DNA from 2 places in the Rahnella sp. R3(2024) genome. Region 2 is predicted to be linked to the other one. Evidence: predicted binding sites of a transcription regulator. Region 2 holds the regulator's gene; the other holds the start of a gene.
What was found. The regulator PurR, encoded in region 2, represses purine synthesis genes. The targets are predictions, from matches to a motif close to CANGCAAACGTTTGCNTG.
Positions count from the first base shown of each region.

Region 1 (4,435 bases), 760 kb from region 2:
ATTACTCATTCATCAGATCAATTTGTTTGGCTGAATACACCTGGCTGCCGTGGGCGGGGCGGCTGAACAAAGGTATAATGACCGCAGGAAATATTGGCTGAGGTTGAAGTGACAGAGACAGTGATGAACGAGACAAAGGGTGACGAAGAATGGATGCAATATGCCATGACTCTGGCTCTGAAAGCGCAGGATGAAGGCGAAGTGCCGGTGGGCGCTGTATTGGTTTTGGATAACCGGGTCATTGGCGAAGGCTGGAACCGTTCCATCGGGCATCACGATCCGACTGCACATGCCGAAATTATGGCGCTGCGCCAGGGCGGCTGCGCGGTGCAAAACTATCGCCTGATTGATGCCACGCTGTATGTCACTCTTGAGCCTTGCGTGATGTGTGCCGGCGCGATGATTCACAGCCGGATCCGCCGTGTGGTGTATGGCGCGGCAGATGCTAAAACCGGTGCCGCCGGATCACTGCTCGACGTGCTGCGCCATCCGGGCATGAATCATCAGATAGAGATTACCTCCGGCGTTCTGGCGCAGGCGTGTTCGGAACAGCTGAGCGCTTTTTTCCGTTATCGCCGCAGTCAGAAAAAAGCCCTCAGACTGGCGCAACGCGCTGCTGAACAAGGCGCAGAACCCGAATAACCCCGCCTGCCTTACTCTGCCAGCGCTTCCTTCGCTTCCACCGCCGGATAGCCCTGGCCTAACTGGGCCTGCAATGCCGCCTGCTGTGCCAGCTGTTTCTCTTTTTCCGTCAGATATCCCACCAGGCTGAGCTGATAGCGGCGGATATTTTCCACGTAATTATAAGCCTGCGTCCCGCGCGCATACCCGTAGGTGGTGCGGCCCGCGTAGCGTTTCTGATTAAGCATAGGCAGACGCTGCTTCACATCCGCCCAGCTGTCGGGGTTGCCTTTCTGCTGCGCCGTCAGTTTGCGGGCATCCAGCATGTGGCCGTAACCCATGTTATAGGCCGCAAGGGCAAACCAGATTTTCTCGTCCTGCGGAATGCTGTCCGGCATTTTCTCCATCAGTCGCGACAGATAGAGCGCGCCGCCACGGATACTTTGCTCGGCGTCGGTCCGGTCATCCACGTCCAGCCCCGAGGCGGTGGCACGGGTTAGCATCATCACACCGCGCACGCCGGTGGGTGATTTGGCCTGCGGATCCCAGTGTGATTCCTGATACGCGATGGCGGCGAGTAAGCGCCAGTCGATATCCTGCGCGTATTTTTCGAACAATGGCTGCAAGTCAGGCAGCGTTTTGTCGATGGCGTTCAGGAAAGTGCGTGTATCGACGTAATCGAAATCGCCGACGTGGCCGAGGTATTTCTCCTCGAGCTTTTGCAGAGTGCCGTCGTCGGCAATCTGGCTGAAAAAGTCGAGCATAGCGGCGGAGAGGCTGTCGTCGTCGGGCTGCTTGCGGTAATACCAGGTGACGGGTTCATCTTCGGTAACGTCAAACGCGACGGCAAGGCGTGGATAGACACGCTGCATCAGCGCGATGGTCACTGAATCGCCCAGCGTGTAATCCAGTTTGCCATTTTCCACCTGCTGCAGAAGGTCGCGTGGCGACATCTTGTCAGTGGTGCTCCACGTCAGGTTGGGGAATTTTTTGCCTGCGGCTTCCAGTGTCGGGATGTGCGCGGTTCCGGCGGAAACCACCAGAGTGCCTTTAATGTCGGCAAAACTTTTTGGCCGGGCGGAGCCCTGCCGGTAAACCAGTTGCTGGGAGATGGAATAGTATTCCGGCCCGGCGCGGTAGTTTTTCAGCCGTTCATTGTTGTAGACCAGACCGGACGCCAGCATGTCGGCTTTATCGTGATCGAGTTCGTTGAACATCGCGTCGACGGTGGTGTGCTGAGAGACGACGAGCTTCACCCCCAGATAATCTGCGAAGCGTTTTGCCAGTTCGTAATCGAAGCCGAGATTACCTTCCGGTGAGTCCATAAAAGTCAGTGGAGAATTGAGCGTGCTGACGCGCAATTCTCCACGGGATTTTATTTGATCCAGCTGGTCACCTTCACCCCGATGCCACGGCACGGCAGGCCATAAGGCCAGCGCCAGCAACAGGGCGGCAATTCCCATGAGGAAATAATTAAATTTTAGTCGCTTCAAATAGTTATCTCGCTGCGGCGCTCTTGTTTTTTTACGATATGCTGTGCAGTTTGTATGGTTATATCCCCAGTGCTGACGCATTTTGCTCAACAAAACGACAGTCTGCAACTTTATTCATAATACCCGCACGAAATGCCTGCCTATAAATGAATATCAATATTCACTGCGCAAACGGTTTCGTCAGGCGAAGGCTTTCTTTATAATAGGCCGCGTTTTCCCCCTGTTGCGCCCAATGAAGCACTGTGGTCAGTGTCTTCGAAGACGAGAGATCTGTGATTATGGAAATACTGCGTGGTTCGCCCGCTTTGTCGGCTTTTCGCATTAACAAATTGTTGTCCCGCTGTCAGGATGCCCGCCTTCCGGTCAGCGATATCTACGCCGAATATGTACACTTTGCCGATGTCAGCGCGCCGCTGAGTTCGGACGAACAAACCAAGTTACAACGCCTCCTGAAATACGGTCCTTCTCTCGCTGAACACGCTCCAACCGGTCGTTTACTGCTGGTCACGCCACGCCCTGGCACCATTTCTCCCTGGTCTTCCAAAGCCACTGACATTGCACACAACTGCGGTTTGTCGCAGGTTCTGCGTCTGGAGCGCGGTCTGGCCTTCTACGTGCAGGCTCCGCAGCTGAGCGAAGCGCAGTGGGCACAGCTGGGCGCTTTATTGCATGACCGGATGATGGAAACGCTCTTCGGCAATCTGGAAGACGCCAGTGCGCTGTTTGCACAGCATCAGCCTGCGCCGGTGCAGCACGTTGATATTCTCGGCGAAGGCCGCAGCGCGCTGGAAACGGCCAACATCAAACTGGGTCTGGCGCTGGCGCAGGACGAAATTGATTACCTGATGGAAGCCTTCACGTCGTTGGGGCGCAACCCGACTGACATCGAGCTGTATATGTTCGCGCAGGCTAACTCCGAACACTGCCGTCATAAAATCTTCAACGCTGACTGGATTATTGACGGCGAAACGCAGCCGAAATCCTTGTTCAAGATGATCAAGAACACCTTCGAACAGACGCCCGATCACGTGCTGTCCGCGTATAAAGACAACGCCGCCGTGATGGAAGGTTCACAGGTCGGCCGTTTTTACGCCGATGCGAAAGACGGTCTGTACGATTTCCATCAGGAGCAGGCGCACATTCTGATGAAGGTCGAAACGCATAACCACCCGACGGCGATCTCTCCCTGGCCGGGTGCGGCAACCGGCTCCGGCGGTGAAATCCGTGACGAAGGCGCAACCGGTCGCGGTGCAAAACCGAAAGCCGGTCTGGTCGGTTTCTCCGTTTCCAACCTGCGTATTCCGGGCTTTGAACAGCCGTGGGAAGAAGATTTCGGTAAGCCGGATCGTATCGTGACCGCGCTGGATATCATGACCGACGGCCCGCTGGGCGGCGCTGCGTTCAACAACGAATTCGGTCGTCCGGCACTGCTGGGCTACTTCCGTACTTATGAAGAAAACGTCAACAGCCACAACGGCCCTGAACTGCGCGGTTACCACAAGCCGATCATGCTGGCCGGGGGTATCGGCAACATCCGTGCCGATCACGTGCAGAAAGGTGAAATCACCGTTGGCGCGAAACTGATTGTGCTCGGCGGCCCGGCGATGAATATCGGTTTGGGCGGCGGTGCGGCTTCTTCGATGGCCTCAGGTCAGTCGGATGCGGATCTGGATTTTGCTTCCGTACAGCGCGATAACCCGGAAATGGAACGTCGTTGCCAGGAAGTGATCGACCGCTGCTGGCAGCTCGGCGAAGACAACCCGATTCTGTTTATCCATGACGTCGGTGCCGGTGGTTTGTCCAACGCCATGCCGGAACTGGTGAGCGATGGTAACCGTGGCGGTCGTTTCCAGCTGCGCGACATCCTCAACGACGAACCGGGCATGAGCCCGCTGGAAGTCTGGTGTAACGAATCTCAGGAACGTTATGTCATGGCCGTCGCACCAGCACAGCTGGCGCAGTTTGATGCCATCTGTAAACGTGAGCGCGCACCTTACGCGGTGATCGGTGAAGCCACTGAAGAAATGCATCTGACTCTGGAAGATAGCCATTTCGACAACCAGCCGATTGATATGCCGCTCGACGTTCTGCTGGGTAAAACGCCGAAAATGACCCGCGACGTCACCACGCTGAAAGCCAACGGCGACGACCTGAATGCGGAAAATATTCAGATTGCTGAAGCGGTAAACCGCGTTCTGCATCTGCCGGCGGTTGCCGAGAAAACCTTCCTGATCACCATCGGCGACCGTACCGTCACCGGTATGGTGGCGCGCGACCAGATGGTGGGGCCGTGGCAAATCCCGGTTGCTGACTGCGCGGTC
Region 1 covers NZ_JBHGBU010000001.1:3,197,957-3,202,391, forward strand. Annotated here, with positions in the region: gene tadA (tRNA adenosine(34) deaminase TadA) at 124-642, shown strand; gene mltF (membrane-bound lytic murein transglycosylase MltF) at 654-2,114, opposite strand; gene purL (phosphoribosylformylglycinamidine synthase) at 2,393-4,435, shown strand, end outside.
Region 1: a site for PurR is predicted at 2,279-2,296, ahead of purL (phosphoribosylformylglycinamidine synthase). Genes of this name have one in related genera too.

Region 2 (4,435 bases):
AGGCCAGTTAGCAAATTTTGGCATCTCTGCGCGGATATCCGGGTTCTGCAGGATATCGACGTAAGCAAAACGTTCACCACAGGCAGACAATGCCTGAACTGCTTGTGCAGAAAAACCGCAGCTTGGCAGTTTTGGCGAGCCTTTCATGTACAGCAGAATCGGGTTTTCAGAAACTTGCTTCTGAATTTTTTCAATTGTTGGAGTGGTCATTTCTTGCTTCCTCAAGCCGGTACAGGCTGTCACGGTCATTACTCTTCACGCGCAGCACAAAAAAGTGCTGAATCACATTGCCCTCTATTGTAACGATGGCAGCTATCAGATAAAAACGCCATTTTTTGCAGGGTCTTTCGCAATACTGACATTTTATTTCACTATTTTAAGTGCCTGCGTGCGGGCTCACTAAAATAAAGATTCATCGAGAATAACATTTTTGGCGATGACATTAACCAGGGATTTGCATTTCGCCATGGTTTAACACAAATATTAACCTACTGAAAAACGGTCATTTTATTCACTAAAAATGGCGTTTATTTCGACGTTTTAAAAGCTATTAACTTTTTCTCACAATATGATCTAGAATCGATGCAATTCGTGCTGTTTTGTCTGGTTCTTTTAGGCAATACTCTGACATCTCTGATGTTTAACCTAACCACCTATGGTAACGAAGCTATGCGCTTACTGTTCACGCTTTTTGTGCTGCTCTTTACCCAGCTGTTTCTGAATATTGCTCATGCGTCACCGCAGAGTCGTGTTTCTGCCGATCAGCGAAAGAGTCATGTTAATCAGGTTGCCCCTGAGGAACGTCGAAAGCGAAAAACGGTTGCAGCGAAAACCACTAAAAAAACCAAAGTGGCACCGGTGAAAGAACAACAGAGTCAGGAAAAAAATGCCAGTAAGAGAGTCAAAAGCACCGAACTGGTGACGCGAAAGGCCTCTTCTGTCAAAACAGTGAAAACGACGCGGGCTGAAAGTAAGGCCGAGAGTAAGAAAGAAAAAACACTCAAAACCACCAGAGCTGAAACCAAAGCAGATAAGAAAAGTAAAACCCGGGCTTTGGCGAAAAACACCACCGCAAAGACCAGCAAGAAAGAAGCGTATGGCCGACACCGAAAAGGCAAGAAATTAGCCGAAGAAGACAGCAAGCCCATTACGTTAAGCGCGACCCACAAGAAACGTTATCAGCATGCTCAGCAAACGGCGATGACCAAGCTGATGCACCAGGTCGGCAAACCTTATCGCTGGGGTGGTACCTCACCCAATACCGGTTTCGATTGCAGTGGTTTAGTGTATTACGCGTATAAAGATCTGATTCGTATCAAAATGCCACGCACCGCCAACGAGATGTACCACCTGCGCGATGCCGCACCGGTGAAACGCGGTGAACTGGAGTCCGGCGATCTGGTCTTCTTTAGAATTAATAACCGCGGTGCCGCGGACCATGTCGGGGTATACGTCGGTAACGGCAAGTTTATTCAGTCTCCGCGTACCGGTGAAGACATCAAAATTACCTCACTGGGCGACGATTACTGGCAAGATCATTATGTAGGTGCACGTCGGGTAATGACCCCGAAAACGATCCGATAATAAGCAGTTCGTTAAATTTGAAGTTCCGCTAATCATCACTGAATAGCATTTAACGAAGCGTTTGTGCAGGGAAGAATGTCGGCGAAAAAGGGTCAATGTGCAAAATTGAAAAAGGGCGATCCCTGTATAGGGTTCGCCCTTTTTGTTGCCCGATGACAGAGCTTTTAGTTCATCACTGCGGTGAAGCTGAAAGCGATAATCATAAGCAACGCGCAAACGGTGGTAATCAACGACAATTTCAGATTACTGTCCATAAAACCCCCTTACGGATCAATTGTGGCGTTTCATTAAGCCACATAAAATGTGTGCCAACGCATTTTCTCATACTTCATCGCTAAAATCCCGCGTTGATTCATGCGCGATATTCCACAATAACACTTCCACTTTGCTGCATTATAAGAGAAAATTGTCGGTTACCACGCCTGTGTGCCGGTCGATTTCACCCGAGAGCGTTTTGCGCCTCACTCTGACGAATCCACCCAACGATTTCACTGCCTTTTTAAAAGCTCGCAGTGAAATCCACGCAAGCAAACGATTAACATAATGCTAACGTGCTGAAACACGTGAGTTCAGGAGTCATTGTTTACATGGCAACGATTAAAGATGTCGCTAAGCGCGCTGGCGTTTCCACCACAACCGTGTCGCACGTCATCAATAAAACACGTTTCGTCGCCGAAGACACCAAAACCGCGGTTCTGCTGGCTATCAAAGAGCTTCACTACTCGCCAAGCGCCGTTGCGCGCAGCCTGAAGGTCAATAACACCAAAACCATTGGCCTGCTGGCGACCTCAAGTGAAGCGCCCTACTTTGCCGAAGTCATTGAAGCCGTTGAAAACAGCTGTTTCTCCAAAGGCTACACGCTGATTTTGTGTAACTCGCATAATAATCTGGAGAAACAACAGGCCTATCTGCAAATGCTGGCGCAAAAACGCGTCGACGGCTTGCTGGTAATGTGCGCGGAATATCCGGATGAACTGCTGAATATGCTGGAAGAATACCGCTCCATTCCGATGGTCGTCATGGACTGGGGCGAGGCGCGCAAAAACTTCACTGACAGCATTATCGATAACGCCTTCGAAGGCGGTTATATGGCCGGTCGTTATCTGATTGAACGCGGGCATCGTGATATTGGCGTGATCCCAGGGCAACTGGCGCGTAATACCGGTGGCGGTCGGTTCCAGGGTTTCGTCAAGGCGCTGAACGAAGCCAACATTCCTCTGCGCGAAGAGTGGGTAGTTCAGGGTGATTTCGAACCGGAATCGGGGTATCAGGCGATGCACAAAATCCTGATGCAGAAACAGCGCCCTACTGCTGTTTTCTGTGGCGGTGATGTGATGGCGATGGGGGCTATCTGTGCGGCAGATGAGCTCGGTTTACGCGTACCGCAGGATATTTCGGTGATCGGATATGACAATGTGCGAAATGCGCGTTACTTCTCTCCGGCATTAACCACTGTGCATCAGCCGAAAGAGCGTCTGGGCGAAATGGCGTTTACCATGCTGCTGGACAGAATTATCAGCAAACGCGAAGAATCACAGACCATTGAGGTCCATCCCAAACTGGTCGAGCGCCGGTCAGTAGCCGACGGCCCTTTCCGCGATTATCGCCGTTAACAAAAATCTGACGCCTGCCTGTGCAGGCGTTTTTTCTCGTCCCGATCAATACTGGCTTCCGGTATCAGCAGCGTTTAAACAGAGACGATGAGGGTATTAACTCCCATCAGGCCAATGCGGGGATAAGAGTTACGTTCTGACCAAACATTTATCACACCAGTAAACATCCGCCTCCCGGAGAGGTGGATGTTTATTTTCTAATCCCGTAACCATTCCTGATTCATCGTTTCTGTATCGCCCATATATTCCAGCAGCCAGGCCAGCGAAGGAGAGGAGTTACTCTGATCCCACGTCAGGCAACACGGGCTGTCAGGGAACGTATTCTCCAGCGCCAGAACCTGTAATTTCTGCTGTTCAATCTGATGACTCACGCGATGAACCGGCATCATCCCTACGCATAAACCTTCGCTCAGACACTCCAGCGCGCAAGTCCAGTCAGGCACGACCAGGCGCCGCTGATTATCCAGCGTCCAGGTATCACGCTTGGGTAAGGTGCGCGAAGTATCCTCCAGACACAGCGCCGGATAAGGCCGCAGTTGGTCATCGTTCAGCCTGCCGGAGAGATGCGCAAGCGGATGCTGAGGGCTGACGACACAGTGCCAATCCATAAAACCCATATCGCGAAAACTGAAACGCCCGCCCACCGGCACCGCCCGCGTCGCGCCAATTGCCACGTCTGCGCGGCCATCGACCAGCGCATCCCAGACGCCGTTAAATACTTCGGAATGAATGATAAGTTCCGTATCGGGGAAATGACGGTAGAAATCGAGCACCAGCCGCCGCGTTCTGGCGGGTTTCACAATTCGGTCTACCGCCACCCGCAGCTCGCCACGCCAGCCGTTTGCGACCTGCTGGCACTGCCGACGCGTAGCTATCATTTTTTTTGTCAGAATCCGTGCTTCATCAACGAAAACTTTTCCGGCAGGCGTCAGCACCACGTCACGGTGACGCCGTTCAAACAAAGGAACAGCCAGCCAGTTCTCCAGCTGACGAACGGTATAGCTGATGGCAGAAGGCACACGGTGAAGATCCTGCGCTGCTGCGCTGAAACTACCGGTACGTGCTACCGCATCAACTACTTCAAGGGCGTATTCTGACCACATCACTTAGCCTTCAATATTTTTCACAGCAGATTGCAAATATTAGCGTTTCACAAGACTGTTATCAAAGCGTTAAACTCTGCATCCCAACTGTTTTCTGCATCACATCATCTGCAATACATAAATTAACGAGACAAA
Region 2 covers NZ_JBHGBU010000001.1:3,959,686-3,964,120, reverse strand. Annotated here, with positions in the region: gene ABSH60_RS18070 (Grx4 family monothiol glutaredoxin) at 1-210, opposite strand, end outside; gene ABSH60_RS18065 (NlpC/P60 family protein) at 670-1,584, shown strand; gene ABSH60_RS18060 (YnhF family membrane protein) at 1,749-1,838, opposite strand; gene purR (HTH-type transcriptional repressor PurR) at 2,172-3,197, shown strand; gene punR (DNA-binding transcriptional activator PunR) at 3,395-4,300, opposite strand.